Regions from separate parts of the Nocardia sp. BMG51109 genome, predicted to be linked through region 4. Evidence: riboswitches for the same ligand, from Rfam matches in the RefSeq annotation. Region 4 holds a riboswitch; each other region holds the start of a gene.

Region 1 (3,895 bases), 1.6 Mb from region 4:
GACTGGGAGCACCGGTTCGAGCCCGGACTGCCGCTGTACGCGCAGGTCTCCCGGTCGTCGGCGAAGGTGCATCTCAGCGAGCATCACGGTGACGGCACGCCGGGGACGGTGGTGTGGATCGCCGTGAGCGATATCCACGGCCTGTATGCCGAGGTCGCCGGTAAGAGCTATGCCTACGCGCGGCCCGGCGCGCCCGAGGACGGTCCCGGCGGTCCGGGATTCTCCGTGACCGACCCGTTCGGCAACGAGCTGCGGTTCGCGCAGCCGGACTGACCTGGCGCATCGTCGTCCGTGGCGGCTACCGTGGACGACTGTGGATATCGCACCTGCACAGGCCGAAACCCGTCGGGGCCGGCGGGCTCTCGGGCAGCCGCTCGTCATGGCGGGCGCCGCCGCGGCGGCGGTCGCGGTGCTGCACTTCCGGGATCCGCATGTGCCGGGGTCCTACAGCATCTGCCCGTTCTACGCGGTGACCGGCTGGTGGTGTCCGGGCTGTGGTGGTCTGCGGGCGATGCACAACCTCACCGATGGGCGGTTGCTCGACGCGGTGCACAGCAATGTGCTGCTGCTGCCGTTGCTGGTGGGATTCGCGGTGTGGTGGGGGAACTGGGCGCTGCGGCGCTGGCGCGGGCAGGGGGAACGGCCGTTCCCGTTCGCGCTCGGCCGCATCCAGCTCTTGGTGATAGTGGCGGTATTGACGGTGTTCACGGTGTTTCGCAACACCCCGTGGGGAACGTGGCTGGCGCCGGTCTGAGGGGCGCGCGGCGTGGCCGTTGGGGCAGTCGCCGCAGACTGGGCATGCTGACGGTATGGCTGAATCGCTGAAGGCACGGTTGCGCGAGAAGATGCTGCGGCAGTTGAACGAGGACGGCTCGCCGGACTCGGAGCAGGACGACCCGCGCCAGATCTCGATCGAGAACGATCTGGAGGCACTGGACGCGGTCGCCGACGACGATCCGCTGCTCGAGGAACTCGCGGCGCGCTATCTCGTGCCCTGACACGGCACGTGTTCCGCGCCGCATTGGGTCGCGCGGCTCGGCCGGGTGATGTGACTGCGGAACGCGTCCTCCGCGCTCGCCGGGCTGCACGGGCGTCCGGAGCGAGCTACCGCCACGGCACTCGCCGTGGGATGGGGAAGCTCAGAGGGAGCCGCACCGCCGCGCCCATGGTTCCGCGCCGCATTGGGCTGCGGGGCTCGGCCGGGTGATGTGACTGCGGAACGCGTCCTCCGCGCTCGCCGGGTGCACGGGCGACCGGAGCGAGCTACCGCCACGGCACTCGCTGTGAGCTGGGGAAGCTCAGGAGGAGCCGCCACTGCCGCCCGCACGCCCGTACCCGAAGTCCGGCCGCTTCCCGGCCGTGTGCGGTGGGCGGACCGGTCGGCAGGGATCCCCCGAACGCGGCGCGGAACGGTGCTCGGTGCCGCCGTCCCGGGGCAATCAGGTTGGCGTGCAACGGGTTCGAACCGTGCCCAGGGCACCCGATCTTGATCAGAACGTGCAGGGTGCCGAGCCGGCAGGGGTGTCGGGAGCCAGCCGAGGACGAGTCTCGGGGGTCGGATCCCAGCGGCCGTCGCGGCAGGAGTAGTCCCAGTCCGGACCCCGCTCGACCATGGTGCCGATGGCCTCGATCAGCCGGTCGACGTCGTCGGCGGAGGTCCCCAGTCCGATGCTGGCGCGGACGGCGGTGTCGACGCCGAGGCGGGCCAGCAGGGGGTGGGCGCAGAATCGGCCGTCGCGCACGCCGATGCCGTGTTCGGCCGACAGGTAGGCGGCGATGTGGCCCGGTTCGAAACCGTCGACGGTAAGTGTCACGATGCCGACGCTGTCGGTGCTGTCCGGCCAGATGCGCAGAAATCGAACTCCCGCAATGGTTTTCAACCCGTCTCGCAGGCGTTCGGTCAAGCGGTGCTCGTGTTCGGTGACGGTCGGTTCGTCCAGCTCCGCCAGGGTGTCGCAGGCGGCGGCCAGGGCGGCCACGCCCAGCACGTTCGGGGAGCCGGCCTCGTGCCGCTGCGGGGCCGCGGCCCATTCGGCGCCGGTGGTGGTGACCTCCCGGACCGCGCCGCCACCGGCGAGATAGGGGGCCGCGGCATCGAGCCAGTCCCGGCGGCCCACCAGCACGCCGGCGCCGAACGGCGCGTACAGCTTGTGCCCGGAGCAGGCCAGGTAGTCGATCCCGGTGTCGCGCAGGTCGATTCGCCGGTGCGGTGCCAGTTGCGCCGCGTCCACCAGGATCCGGGCGCCGCACTGGTGCGCGATCGTGGCCAGGCGGCGCAGCGGCAGGACCTCGCCGGTGACATTCGATGCACCGGTAACAGCAAGCAGCGCAGCGGGTTTGGTGCACAGCTCGGCGACCAGGCGGCGGATCGTCTCCTCGATCGTGTCCGCCGCCGGCACCACCCGGCGGCCGTGCCGCGTCCAGGGCAGGAAGTTGGCGTGGTGTTCGATATCGAGCACGACGGTGTCGCCGGGCACGCAGGAGGCCAGCAGGTTCAGTGCGTCGGTCGTGTTGCGGGTGAACACGACCACCTGGTCGTCGGCGCAGTGCAGCAGGCGTGCCACCGAGCCGCGGGCGGATTCGTAGCAGTCGGTGGAGATCCGGGACGGATAGCCCGCGCCGCGATGAACGCTGGCGTAGTAGGGCAGCAGCTCGGCGACCCGGTCGGTGACCTGTGCCAGGGCCGGCGCACTCGCGGCGCAGTCGAAGTTGGCATACGTGCGAGTTCCGCCCTGCACCAACGGAACTCGCAGATCGCATCCGGAGACACGGGCGGGAGCGGCGCGGGTCTGGTCGAGAACGGGGGTCATCATGCAATCCCTTCGGGTCCGGGGACTCCGCAGGGAAAGGTGATCGGAGTCCGCGCTTGCCGTGCCCGGTCGGGCAGCGGCCCGGTCGTCACCCGGAGCACCCCACCGCGGAGGAGGGTTGCCGGCCAGCAAGCCGGGGCTTCACGCTGGCACTCATGACCTGTTACCGAGCGTGGCAGATTCGAGCAGATCTTGTCAACTCGCGGACCGGTAAAACCGATTGCCTCCGGGCCCGGGCCGCGCTGTCATGGTGTGGGTGAGCATCTCTCTGCTGTTGGGCTTCGTCGGCCTGTGCGTGCTGCTCGCGATCACGCCCGGGCCGGACTCGTTCCTGGTGCTGCGGTTCTCGATCGCGGGGCGGCGTCCGGGGATCGCCGCCGCCATCGGGTCGGCGCTCGGCGGCATCGTCTGGGCCGTCGTGGTCGCGGCCGGGGTGGCCGCGCTGCTGGAACAATCCGCGACGGCCTACCGGGCGATGAAGGTGGTCGGCGGAATCTACCTGGTGTACTTGGGTATTCGGACGCTGGTCGAACATCGTCGGGCGCGAACGGCGCAGGTGCGGGAATCGGCGGAGGCGCCGTCGGCCGACGTGGCCACGGTGCGTGCGGCGTTCACCGCGGGTTTGGTGTCGTGCCTGTTCAACCCCAAGGTCGGGTTGTTCTATCTGGCCGTGCTGCCGCAGTTCCTGACCGAGGTGACCTTCGGCAACGTGCTGGTCCTCGGCGCGATCGAATCCACCGTCGCCGCAGCGGAAATGGTGCTGCTGGCGATCGCGGCGGCGCGTGCCGTCGCGCTGTTGCGGCGGCCGCGCGTCCGGGATCGGCTGGAGCAGATCAGCGCCGGTGTGCTCGCGGCGCTCGGGATCGGCACGGCCACGTCCGCGGCCTGATCGGCGCCCCGCGCACCGGGCCTGATCGGTGACCACCCGGCATGCTCCGGTACCGACTCTGAACACGCTGGGGCAATGGGCGATTCGGTGCTAGTCCAGGTCGTGCGGACGGTGGTAACCGCCGTTGTAGTACAGCAGTGGTGCGGGGTCGGCGTCGGTGTCGTCGTGAACCCGGGTGACCAGCCCGACGACCACG
Region 2 (3,895 bases), 650 kb from region 4:
GCCTCGGTGATGCTGGAGTCGTTCCTGTTCTACTCCGGCTTCTTCCTGCCGATGCGGTGGTCGGCGCGCGGAAAGCTCACCAACACGGCCGATCTCATCCGGCTCATCATCAGAGACGAAGCAGTGCACGGCTTCTACATCGGCTACAAATGCCGGCGCGGCCTGGCCGAGCTGACCGAGGCGGAGCGCCGGGACCACCGCGACTACACCTACGAACTGCTGCACGCCCTGTACGCCAACGAGATCGACTACGCCCACGACCTGTACGACGAGGTCGGCTGGACGGCCGACGTGCTGCCGTTCATGCGGTTCAACGCCAACCGGGCACTCGGCAATCTGGGCTACGAGCCCGCCTTCGCCGCCGAGGACTGCCGGGTCGATCCCGCGATTCTCGCCGCGCTCGATCCGGGCGCGGGCGAGAACCACGACTTCTTCTCGGGCTCCGGCAGTTCCTACGTCATCGGCAAGCAGCAGCAGACCGAGGACGCCGACTGGGACTTCTGAACCCGGACTTCTGAACCCGGACCGGCTCCCGAGCCAGGGCCGGACGCCGGACGCCCGGCCCCCGGCCGATCAGCTCAGCGCCTGATCCAGGTCGCCGAGCAGATCCTCGACGTCCTCCAGGCCCACGGAGATCCGTACCACGCCGTCGGTAATCCCCACGGCCGCACGGCCTTCCGGCCCCATCGCCCGGTGGGTGGTGGTGGCCGGATGCGTGATCAGGGTCTTGGCATCGCCGAGGTTGTTGGAGATGTCGACGATGCGCAACCGGTTCAGCACCTCGAACGCGCGCTTCTTCCCTTCGTCCGCGAGCGACGCCAGCTCGAAGGTGACCACGGTGCCGCCGCCCGACATCTGCCGCGTGGCCAGCTCGTGTTGCGGATGGGACGGCAGGAACGGGTATTTCGTCCACGACACCGCCGGATGCCCCTCCAGGAACTCCGCGATCCGCAGCGCCGACTCGGCCGACCGGCCCACCCGCAGCGGCATGGTCTCCAGGCCCTTGAGCAGGGTCCAGGCGTTGAACGGGCTGAGCGCGGGGCCGGTGTGCCGCATCAGGTGCTTCACCGGACCGTCGATGTAGTCGGCCGTGCCGAGGATCGCGCCGCCGAGCACCCGCCCCTGACCGTCGATGTGCTTGGTGCCCGAATACACCACCACGTCGGCGCCCAGGTCCAGGCTGCGCTGTAACAGCGGCGTGGCGAAGACGTTGTCCAGCACCACCTTCGCGCCGGCGGCATGCGCCAGCTCGGCCACCCGCCGGACGTCCACCAGGCTCTGCATGGGATTGGCCGGCGTCTCGAAGAACACCGCCCGGGTGGGCTTCGACAGCGCCTCCTCCCACTGCGCGGGGTCCTCACCGTCGACGAAGACGGTCTCCACGCCCCAGCGCGGCAGGATCTCGTTGCACACCACGAAACAGGAGCCGAACAGGCTGCGCGCGGCCACCAGCCGGTCACCGGTGCCCAGTAACGCCGCGAGCGAGGTGAACACGGCCGACATGCCGCTGGCCGTCGCGAAGCATGCCTCGGCGCCCTCCAGCAGCCGCATCCGCTCCTCGAACATGGCGACCGTCGGATTGCCGTAGCGCGAGTACACGAAATGCTCGACGTCGCCGGTGAATGCGGCCTCGGCCGCCTCGGCGCTCTCGTACACGAACCCGGAGGACAGATACAGCGCCTCGGAGGTCTCCTCGAACCCGGACCGCCGCAGGCCGCCGCGCACGCCCAGCGTCGCCGAGCCGACGCCGTCGGGCAGCGGCTTGTCGAAGGCGCCCCCGGTGATCACGACTGCCTCCACGGCAGCCCGTGCGCCCGCCACCCGGCGCCGCCGCGATGAGCGTCGGCGTCCAGCGGACCCTCGAACCCCTCGAGCACGTTGTAGGACGGCGCGAATCCGGCCGCCGTCGAGGCCGCCGCGGCGCCCTGCGAGCGCTGACCGGACCGGCACAGGAAGATCACCGGCCCGCTCCCGTCCGAATCGCGCTCGGCGAGCACCTCTTTCAGCTGATCCACGAACCGCCCGTTCGGCGCGCCCGCGATGTCGACCCATTCGATCAGCGCGGTCGGCCGATCGAGGGAACTGGTGTCCGGCACCCCGACGAACCGCCACTCGGCCTCGGTGCGCACATCCACCAGCACCGCGTCCGGGTTGTCGCGCAACAGATCCCACGCCTGCTGCGGGGTGATATCGCCCGCGTAACTCACTTCTCGTACCTCCTGAGAATCCGCACTTGCCGCATCGTGGAGACTTCGATGCGTGGCCTGGTCGTCACCCGGAGCACCCCACCGCGGAGGAGGGTTGCCGGCCAGCGAGCCGGGGCTTGGCGCTGGCGCTCATGACCTGAAAATAGAGAGTGCCTGGTCACAGGCCCGTGTGTCAAACCTGGTCGCGCTATCACTGGCACACCAGCCAGGAGCCGCCCGAGTGGACGAGGGTCCACGTCGCGGTCGTCTCGCGGCCATCGATCCTGCTCGTCACGGTCGCGTGCGCGCGATCGCCGTCGACGGCGGTATCGGTGATCCGCGCGATCTCGACCTTCTTGCCGAGCGCGTCCGGGCCCAGCGGCGACCGATTCGGATCGAATCCCTGGCACGCGGCGGTCGCGCGCCGCTCGGCATCCGTATCCGCCTGCGCCGTCGCGAAATTGCCGACGGCCACCCCGATCCGGTCCTCGGGTGTGACGGACTTCTCCGTCGGCCGCGCCAGGGCCAGGGCCACGCCCCCGCCGATCACCACCACCGCGACCGCCGCGGCCGCGAGGAACGGCACCGCGGACCGTGTGGTGTCGCGCTGGTCGATCGGAATCGGGTCGTGGGCGTCGTCGGTCATGCGTCGATCATCCCCGGTCGGGGCGGGTGTGCGAGATCACACCCGAGTTTTCCCGCCGGATCCCGGGAATAACCGCGATAGCCGCCACCGATAGACTCGGCAGAACCTCCTGGCCCCGGCCAGGAACGAACGACATCCTGCGGAGCAACGAGGCAGCATCGATAGGAGTCGGATCCGCCGGGTGCCGCCCGGCCCACACGTCAACTTAGCCTAAGCTAAGAACGACGGCTGAAAATACACGGCTGAGTACATGACGGACAGAGTTCTCGACCAGAGGGTGCGCGTAAGAATGACGGAATACAGTGCGACCAACCCACTGCGCATTGCGATCGTGGGTGCCGGACCGGCCGGAATCTACGCCGCCGACGCCCTGATGAAGTCCGATGCCGAGGTGAACATCGACCTGTACGAGCGGATGCCGGCCCCGTTCGGGCTGATTCGCTACGGTGTCGCTCCCGACCACCCGCGCATCAAGGGCATCGTCGCCGCGCTGCACAAGGTCCTCGACAAGCCGCAGGTGCGGCTGCTGGGCAATATCGACTACGGCACCGACATCACCCTGACGGATCTGCGCCGGTTCTACGACGCGGTGATCTTCTCCACCGGCGCCAACGCCGACCGCGCGCTGCCGGTGCCGGGCATCGACCTGGACGGCTCCTACGGTGCCGCCGACTTCGTGTCCTGGTACGACGGCCACCCCGACGTGCCGCGGTCCTGGCCGCTGGAGGCGGAGAAGGTCGCGGTCCTCGGCGTCGGCAACGTCGCGCTGGACGTGGCGCGGGTACTGGCCAAGACCGGTGACGAGCTGCTGCCCACGGAGATCCCGCCGAACGTGTACGAGGGCCTGCGCAGCAACAAGGCCCTCGAGGTGCACGTGTTCGGCCGCCGCGGACCCGCGCAGGCCAAGTTCACCCCGCTGGAGCTGCGCGAACTCGACCACTCGCCGAACGTCGAGGTCATCGTCGACCCCGCCGACATCGACTACGACGAGGGCTCGGAGGCCGCGCGCCGGCATTCCAAGCAGGTCGACATGGTCTGCAACACCCTCGAGCAGTGGGCGATC
Region 3 (3,895 bases), 3.3 Mb from region 4:
CGGCCCCAGGAATCCGTCGATGCGGCGCGAGGCCAGCGCCAGGTAGTAGTCGGTCTGCTGCTGGTAGTAGGCGATATCGATGGCGGGCAGGCCCTCGGCCACGTTGCGCGTGTTCCATTCGACCAGCAGCTGTTCCTGGTTGGTGCCCGCTCCCACGCCGATTCGCTTGCCCGCCAGCGACTTCCGGTCGGGCATCGCCCAGTCGGCGTCCTTCGCCACCTCCAGGGCGATAGTGTCCAGCCGGTAGGTGGCGAAGTCGTACTTCTCCTTACGTTCCTCGGTAACCGTCACATTGGATATGAACGCGTCCACCTCGCCCGAATCGATCCGGACGAAGTTCTGCGACCAGTCCGCGGCGGTCACCTCCGGCTTCAGCCCGAGGATGTCGGCGACCAGATAGGCGAAATCGACCTCCGAGCCGACGATGGTGCGGTCGTCACTGGCGTAGAACCGCAAGGGCGGACCGGTCTGGGAGGATCCGGTGACCACCAGCGTGCCGCGGTCGCGGATGGCCTGCGGCACCTGCGCCGCGATGGCATCGACCTTGTCCGCGCGCACCCTGCCGGACTGTTCCGGAGACAGGTCGAAGGTCTGTCCCTCCACCGTGCGGACCTCGTCGATGTTCTCGCCGTTGCCGCACGCACCGGCCAGCAGTGCCGCGGTCGTCAGTACTGCGGCCCATGCGGCGACACCTCGGCCGTGGCGGGCTGGAAACATGGTCGTGTCCTTTACATCCGGAATCGGTACGTACTCGACGAAGCTCAGAGCACGTGGGCCAGAAAGGCTTTCGTGCGGGGATGGGCGGGGTTGTCGAGCACTTCCATCGGCGGGCCCTGCTCGACGATCCGCCCGGCGTCGAGAAGCACGACGGTGTCGGCGATCTCGCGGGCGAACCCGACCTCGTGGGTGACGATCACCAGCGTCGCTCCGTCGTGGGCCAGGGTGCGGATCACGTCCAGGACCTCGCCGACGAGTTCCGGGTCCAGCGCCGAGGTCGGCTCGTCGAACAGCACGACGCGCGGCCGCAGCGCCAGCGCCCGGGCGATCGCCACCCGCTGCTGCTGACCGCCGGACAGCTGCCTCGGATAGGACTCGGCCTTGTCCGCCAGCCCGACCCGTTCCAGCAGGGCGATCGCCTCACCCTCCACCTCGTTCCGGCCGCGCCCCTGCGCGCCCACGGGTGCGAGGGCGACATTCGCGAGCACCGTGAGATGCGGGAACAGATTGAAATCCTGGAAGACGAACCCGATCCGCGACCGCTGCCGCAGGACCTCCCGCTCGCTCAGCTCGTGCAGTTTCGCGCCCTTGCGCCGGTAGCCGACGAGCTCGCCGCCCACCCGCACGGTGCCGGCGTCCACCTTCTCCAGATGGTTGATCACCCGCAGCAGGGTGGATTTCCCCGAGCCGGACGGCCCGAGCACGGCGGTCACCTCGCCCGGACGCACGGCGAGGTCGACGCCGCGCAGCACCTCGTCGTGACCGAAAGACTTACGCACGCCCCGTAATTCGAGCGCGTACTCGGCCGTTTCCCGCCCTGTCGTCATCGCCGCTCCTGTGTCGTGATCTCGGCGATCTTCCGGCGCACGCGCTGCCACGGCGTCGGGGGAAGTTCGCGCTCACTGCCTTTCGCGAAATATCGCTCGATGTAGTACTGGACGACGGTCAGGACCGTGGTCAGCACGATGTACCAGACGGTGGCCACCATGAGCAGCGGCACCACCCGGCCGTTGCGGCCGAAGATCACCTGCACCTGGTAGAACAGCTCGGCGATCGCCATCACGGAGACGATCGAGGTGCCCTTGAACAGGCTGATGATCTCGTTCACCGCATTCGGCAGGATGCCGCGCATGGCCTGCGGGGCGACGATGGTGAAGAACTGCCGCCGCCACGGCAGGCCCAGCGATTTGGCCGCCTCCACCTGCCCCGGATCCACCGAGATGATCCCCGCCCGGATGATCTCGGCCGAATACGCCGCCTGATGCAGCGCCAAACCGATGACGGCGGCGGTGAATCCGCTGATCACGCCGTTCACGTCGAAGGTGTACACGGCCGGGCCGAACGGGACGCCGAGGCTCAGCGTGCGGTAGAGATAGGCGATATTGAACCAGAACAGCAGCTGCACGATCAGCGGGATGGACCTGAACGCCCAGATGTAGACCCACGAAATGACCTGTAGCACAGGATTGTTCGACAACCTGCCGATGGCGAGGCCGATGCCGAGCGCGAAGCCGAGCAGGGTGCCCCAGCAGGTCAGCTCGATCGTCAGCCGCAGCGCCCGCAGCACCGAGTCCGCGGTGAAGTACGCACCGAAGGTCGGCCAGTCCCAGCCCGGATTGGTGACCAGGCCGTGCACGAACTGCGCCACCAGCACGAGCGCCACCGCCGCCACCACCCAGCGCCACGGATGCCAGGTGCGTGCTACCGGCAGGACGTCCTCCCCTGCCGCGTCCGATGCCCGCTCGGCGCCGGGTGCTGCCACGGTGCTCATACGTCGATCGATCCTCCATCGGTCCCGGCGGTAGCACCCACACCCGAGAGCCGGGGGGTTGCTGCGACGTCGTCGAGCCGGGTCTCTCGGTCGCTCTGGATGGCCGGAACATGACGCTAAACCGCGCTCGCCCCGGCGTCTGCATTCTCGATCGCGCTGAATCCAATTCTTGCCGGGCCGGTTTCGCGCCGACGGAGGGTTTTGCTCGCGCTGATCGTGACCGGTGGCAGATCCGCGCCGCCGCCGGATAATTCGTGCGACGGGACGCACCCGGCCCCGCACTCCTGTCCGTCAACGTCGTCCCGTCCGTCAACGTCGTCCCTGTCCGTCACCGTCGTCCCTGTCCGTCAACGTCGTCGAGGAGCCCTTTGACCACGTCATCACTGCCGGTGAATCTCAAGCACGCCAAGGACATCCACCCGGACGTGGACGTTCCGCTGCTGCACGAGCTCATCCACCCGGAGCGCACGCTCTGGTCACCGGCCGAGCTGCGCGAGCTGACCGCGGCGGTGGCCGATCAACTGGCCACTCCCCTGCTGGACATCGTCCGATTCGGCACCGGGCAGCGGTGGTGGAGCCGGCTGGGTCTCACCATGGGTGTCGAATTGTGGCTGCTGTCGTGGGGACCGGGCCAGGGCACCGAACCGCACGACCACGGCGGCGCGTCGGGGGCGTTCACCGTGACCGTCGGCCAACTCGACGAGCAGTATCGCCATCCCGGTAACGCGGTCCGCGACGCACGGTGGCGCGCCGGTGAAACCGTCGCCTTCGGCCCGCAACGGGCACACTGGGTGCGCAACCCCAGCACCACCCGCCCGGCCGCCTCGGTGCACGCCTACTCACCACCGTTGCAGCCCGTGCGGGAATACCACTCGCTCGACGATTTCGAGGGCATATGAGTTTCGAGGGCATATGAGCACGAACGACGAACCGGTACTGAACGTCGAGCAGCTGCTCGGGCGCGCCCGAGCCGGTCTGGACCGCCTCGACCCGCGACAGGCGGCCGAGTCGCAGGCGTCCGGCGCACTGGTGGTCGATATCCGGCCGGAATCGAACCGCAAGGCGGAGGGGACGATTCCGGGCGCGCTGGCGATCGAACGCATCGTGCTGGAGTGGCGGCTCGACCCCGCGGGCGACCATCGGCTGCCGGGCCTGACCGGCGACACCGCCGTGGTGATCGTGTGCAACGAGGGCTACGCCTCCAGCCTCGCCGCCGCCACGGTGCGGCAGCTCGGGCTGCGGCGGGCCACCGACCTGGCCGGCGGGTTCCGGGCCTGGAAGGCGGCGGGTCTTCCGGTCGACGGCGGGAGCGATGCCGACGGCCGCGATCCCACGGAACACCCGGTGCAGCAGTAGAATTCGAGCCGCAGCGCATCGACCGAACACCCGCGAGACTCGAGCACACCC
Region 4 (3,895 bases):
AAGCAGAACGCGGTGCCGGAGCCCGAGCCTGTCTCGGTCTCGGTCTCGGTCTCGGCGAAAGATACTGCGGCCGAAGAGGTTTCGTCCTCTTCCGGAGGCAGGGAAGAATCGGGAGGTGCCGGTGCCGCCGACGGTGGTTCGGGCCGTGATCAAGCCGAACAGTAGAAAGGGCCCGCTGGTCGAAACCCTCGACGACGGCACGCTGTGCCTGTACGTCCGGGCCCCCGCGGTGGAGGGCAAGGCCAACAAGGCCGCCGTCGAGCTCCTGGCCGGCCACTACGGCGTCCCGAAGTCCGCGGTCCGGCTGGCCGCGGGCAGCACCGCCCGCCACAAGCGCTTCGAGATAGCGGAGTGACCGAGACCGCGCGGCCACACCCGGCCCGGCTACACGGCGCCCGGGAACCCCAGTTGCCGCCATGCCTCGTACACCGCCACCGCCGCGGAATTGGCCAGGTTCATCGACCTCCGTCCCGGCAGCATCGGGATCCGGAGCCGGTCGGTGATGCGGGAATCGGCGAGTACCTCCTCGGGCAGCCCGGTCGGCTCCGGCCCGAACAGCAGCACGTCCCCCTTGCGATAGGCGATATCGGTATTGCGGGTGGTCGCCTTGGTGGTGAACGCGAAAACCCGCTCGGGCCGGATGGTGTGCCAAGCGGCGGCGAGGTTTTCGTGCACGGTGACCGAGGCCAGGTCGTGGTAGTCCAGTCCGGCCCGCCGCAGCTTCGGCTCGGACAGATCGAATCCCAGCGGCTCGATCAGATGCAGTTCGCATCCGGTGCCGGCCGCGAGCCGGATCGCGTTACCGGTATTGGGAGGTATCCGAGGCTCGAAGAACACCACATGGAGCACGGGCACCAGCATCGCATGCGGCGGGTGCGCCCCGGGGCGGTGGTCGTGTCGAGACCGGGAGCGTCGGCAATGGAAGAATCGGGGCGTGATCGAAGTGGATGAGGGAGGAGGAGCCCCCGCGCCCCCCGCACGGCACCCCAACCCGGTCGGCCGATTCTTCGGCAACCACCTGCCGATGCTGCTCGTGGTGGCGGTCCTGCTGGTCGCGGTGATCTTCGTGGCGCAGGATCGCTGGCGGCGCGGCGCCTACGTGATCGGCGGCGCGACGCTGCTGGCGGCCGCGCTGCGGGCGTGCCTGCCGACGGCGCGGGTCGGTCTCCTGGCGGTCCGCAGCAAGCCGTTCGACATCGGTACCTACACCGTGCTGGGCGGTCTCATCATCGTGCTGGCCGCGACGATCAGCAGCCTCGGCGTCGGCTGACCGGCGATCTCAGCGCTCGGACCGGGTCGCCCGCACCAGCTCCATGGTCTCGGTCAGCAGCTTGCCGACCGCCTCGATCTCGGTGAGGAACCCGTCGTGCCCGTCGCGCGAGTGCACCACCTCGAGGCCCTTGCAGCCGGGTAGCAGATCGGCCAGCTCCTGCTGTGTGCGCAGCGGATACAGCCGGTCGGAGTCGACGCCGCCGACGATGCACGGCACCGCGGTGCCGGCCAGCGCGGCCTCGATCCCGCCCCGCCCGCGGCCCACGTCGTGCCGGCTCATCGCCTCGGTCAGCAGCACGTAGGTGGCCGCGTCGAAGCGCCGCGACAGCTTCGCCCCCTGGTACTCGAGATAGCTCTGCACCGCGTAGCGGCCGCCGTTGCGGGGATCCTCGTCGCCCTGTGGCTGATTCTCGAAGCGGTGGTCCAGCTCGAAGTCGGTGCGATAGGTCAGGTGCGCGATCCGGCGGGCGATCCCCAGCCCGGTGGTCGGCGCCCGGCCGGTGCCGTGATAGTTGCCGCCCTGCCAGTCCGGATCGGCCTTGATGGCCGCGACCTGCGTGGTCTGGGTGCCGATCTGATCGGCGGTGGCACGCGCGCCGACGGCCAGCACCAGCGCGGCCTCGACCCGCCGCGGGTGGCCGATCATCCATTCCAGGACCCGCATCCCGCCCATCGATCCGCCGACCACGGCGGCCAGCCGGTCGATACCCAGCAGGTCGATCAGGTTCACCTCGGCGGTCACCTGATCGCGGATGGAGATACCGGGAAACCGTGCGCCCCAGGGCCTTCCGTCCGGCGCGGGAGATCCGGGCCCGGTACTGCCCTTGCAGCCGCCGAGCACGTTGGTGGAGATCACGCACCACTCGTCGGTGTCCAGCGGCGCGCCCGGCCCGACGATGCCGTCCCACCAGCCCGGCAGCTGGTGCGGTTCGGTGGGCGCGCCCACCACATGGGAATCGCCGGTCAGGGCGTGCTCGATGAATACGACGTTGTCCCGCTCGGACGACAGTTCACCCCAGCGCTGCACGGCGAGCTTCACATCGGGGACCACCGCCCCGCTCTCCAGCCGCACATCCCCGATGGCAATGGTGCCGAGTGTGCCGTCCGGCGGCGGTAGCAGCGTGGCCGCGGCCGAACGGTCCGTCTCCGAGCCGATGCCCACGGTCACCACGCCGCCGTCGCCAACCCGGCACGCCGACCGGCCGACACATCGTCGATGCCCGCGCTGCCGATACCCGCGCTGCCGATACCGACGTTCCACCCCGGGCCGCCGCCGGGAATCCGCCGCACCCTGTCCGCCGGCCGCGGGGCCGGTACCGGGCGAACGACAGCGAAACGCACATCATCGATGGTAGCCACCCGCCCCGGGGACGCCGTTCGCCCGGCGCTGCGGAAGGTGGTGAGTGCGGGGCCGCCGACGGCAGTGCGTACTTTGCCGTGGGTAGCGGTGTGTGCGGTGGTGCGGGTCGCTGTGTGTGTGGTGCCGGTCGGGCCGAGGGTGATCGTGCGTGCGAGGGCGGCGGAATGCGCGGCGCCGGGTGCGGTCGTGCGTGCCACGTCGCGGGTGTGCGCCATGCCGGGCACAGCGATGCGTGCGGCGCCGGGGGGGAAGGGGCGCTGTCGATGCGCCGTGCGGGCTCCCAGGGTGCCGGGGCCGGCCCGGTGCCGGTCGGTCGCGTGGCTCCGGTTCGCCGGATCGTGCCCGGACGTGGTCGAGTCGCTCATGTACTACTCCAGGTGCGGTGTGCCGAGAGGCGGCGTGCGGCCCGTTATCGGGATTCGAATCTCGAAAGGCAACAACACATGTCGGTGACCTCCTGATAGTCGCGCTTGCTCTCGGCTTTCGAGAGCCTGGTCATCACCCGGAGCACCCCACCGCAACTGGAGGGTTGCCGGCCAGCGAGCCGGGGCTTGGCGCTGGCACTCATGACCTGACTGGATGGTAGCGGATCGCCGGCGCGGGAAGCGAGACGAGGTCGGGGAGCTAACCCCCGGCCTCACTCGCCCGGGCCACCGGGACCGCGCAGCGGCCGACGAACTCGTCGTAGGCGCCCCGGACGGCCCGGATGGTCGCCTCCGCCGACTCGGCCGGCGCGCACTCCGGAAGCTGGGCATCGCATTCCATCCCGGTGCGCAGGATCGCGTTCCAGGTCGCGGCGATGAGTCGCACGGTGAGCGAGTCGGGCTCGGCGCCGACTCGTTCGGCAAGGGCCGAGTGGATTTCGACGATCTTGCTGTCGGTGAACTCCATGCTGCGCGCGCGCACCGTCGGGCTGGATCGCGTGATCCGCTGCATGTGCTGGAACCACTCGAAGGGCAGCGGCCCGCCGCCCTCGATGCTCTCGGTGGTGACCGCCAGGTAGGTGTCGAAGAGGGCCTGCAACTCGTTGCCGGTGATCGGCTGTTCGCGCAGGTGGGCGGCGATGATCCGGCCCCACTCCTCGATCGGGGCGAGGACGATGTCCTCCTTCAGTTCGAAGTACCGGCTCACCGTCCGCGGCGATACGTCGGCCGCCTCCGCGATCTGCTCGACCGTGGTCGCCTCGAAGCCGTTCTCGTCGCACAACCGCAGCGCCACCTCGATGATGCGGCGCCGGGTCTGCTGCTTCTTGCGTTCGCGCAG

Evidence for each region. Region 4 has a riboswitch for S-adenosylmethionine ahead of D892_RS0116655 (hypothetical protein). Riboswitches for the same ligand answer to the same signal wherever they lie in the genome.
Region 1: another riboswitch for S-adenosylmethionine. It lies ahead of D892_RS0109150 (aminotransferase class V-fold PLP-dependent enzyme); the one in region 4 lies ahead of D892_RS0116655 (hypothetical protein).
Region 2: another riboswitch for S-adenosylmethionine. It lies ahead of D892_RS0113670 (rhodanese-like domain-containing protein); the one in region 4 lies ahead of D892_RS0116655 (hypothetical protein).
Region 3: another riboswitch for S-adenosylmethionine. It lies ahead of D892_RS0101360 (amino acid ABC transporter permease); the one in region 4 lies ahead of D892_RS0116655 (hypothetical protein).

What each region holds. Positions count from the first base shown of each region.
Region 1 is NZ_JAFQ01000004.1:1,728,972-1,732,866, reverse strand. It holds gene D892_RS0109165 (glyoxalase superfamily protein) at 1-273, shown strand, start outside; gene D892_RS0109160 (DUF2752 domain-containing protein) at 314-754, shown strand; gene D892_RS0109155 (hypothetical protein) at 810-998, shown strand; gene D892_RS0109150 (aminotransferase class V-fold PLP-dependent enzyme) at 1,491-2,810, opposite strand; SAM riboswitch class IV at 2,858-2,971, opposite strand; gene D892_RS0109145 (LysE family translocator) at 3,067-3,699, shown strand; gene D892_RS0109140 (flavin reductase family protein) at 3,790-3,895, opposite strand, start outside.
Region 2 is NZ_JAFQ01000004.1:2,700,594-2,704,488, reverse strand. It holds gene nrdF (class 1b ribonucleoside-diphosphate reductase subunit beta) at 1-504, shown strand, start outside; gene D892_RS0113675 (O-succinylhomoserine sulfhydrylase) at 574-1,788, opposite strand; gene D892_RS0113670 (rhodanese-like domain-containing protein) at 1,785-2,207, opposite strand; SAM riboswitch class IV at 2,225-2,344, opposite strand; gene D892_RS0113665 (hypothetical protein) at 2,398-2,832, opposite strand; gene D892_RS0113660 (FAD-dependent oxidoreductase) at 3,122-3,895, shown strand, end outside.
Region 3 is NZ_JAFQ01000004.1:9,417-13,311, forward strand. It holds gene D892_RS0101350 (ABC transporter substrate-binding protein) at 1-717, opposite strand, end outside; gene D892_RS0101355 (amino acid ABC transporter ATP-binding protein) at 762-1,544, opposite strand; gene D892_RS0101360 (amino acid ABC transporter permease) at 1,541-2,488, opposite strand; SAM riboswitch class I at 2,501-2,594, opposite strand; gene D892_RS0101365 (cysteine dioxygenase family protein) at 2,857-3,387, shown strand; gene D892_RS0101370 (rhodanese-like domain-containing protein) at 3,401-3,844, shown strand.
Region 4 is NZ_JAFQ01000004.1:3,348,841-3,352,735, forward strand. It holds gene D892_RS45235 (DUF4349 domain-containing protein) at 1-165, shown strand, start outside; gene D892_RS0116635 (DUF167 domain-containing protein) at 146-355, shown strand; gene D892_RS0116640 (tRNA (cytidine(34)-2'-O)-methyltransferase) at 385-849, opposite strand; gene D892_RS41310 (DUF3017 domain-containing protein) at 1,025-1,270, shown strand; gene D892_RS0116650 (homoserine O-acetyltransferase) at 1,280-2,440, opposite strand; gene D892_RS0116655 (hypothetical protein) at 2,437-2,997, opposite strand; SAM riboswitch class IV at 3,094-3,204, opposite strand; gene D892_RS0116660 (TetR/AcrR family transcriptional regulator) at 3,257-3,895, opposite strand, start outside.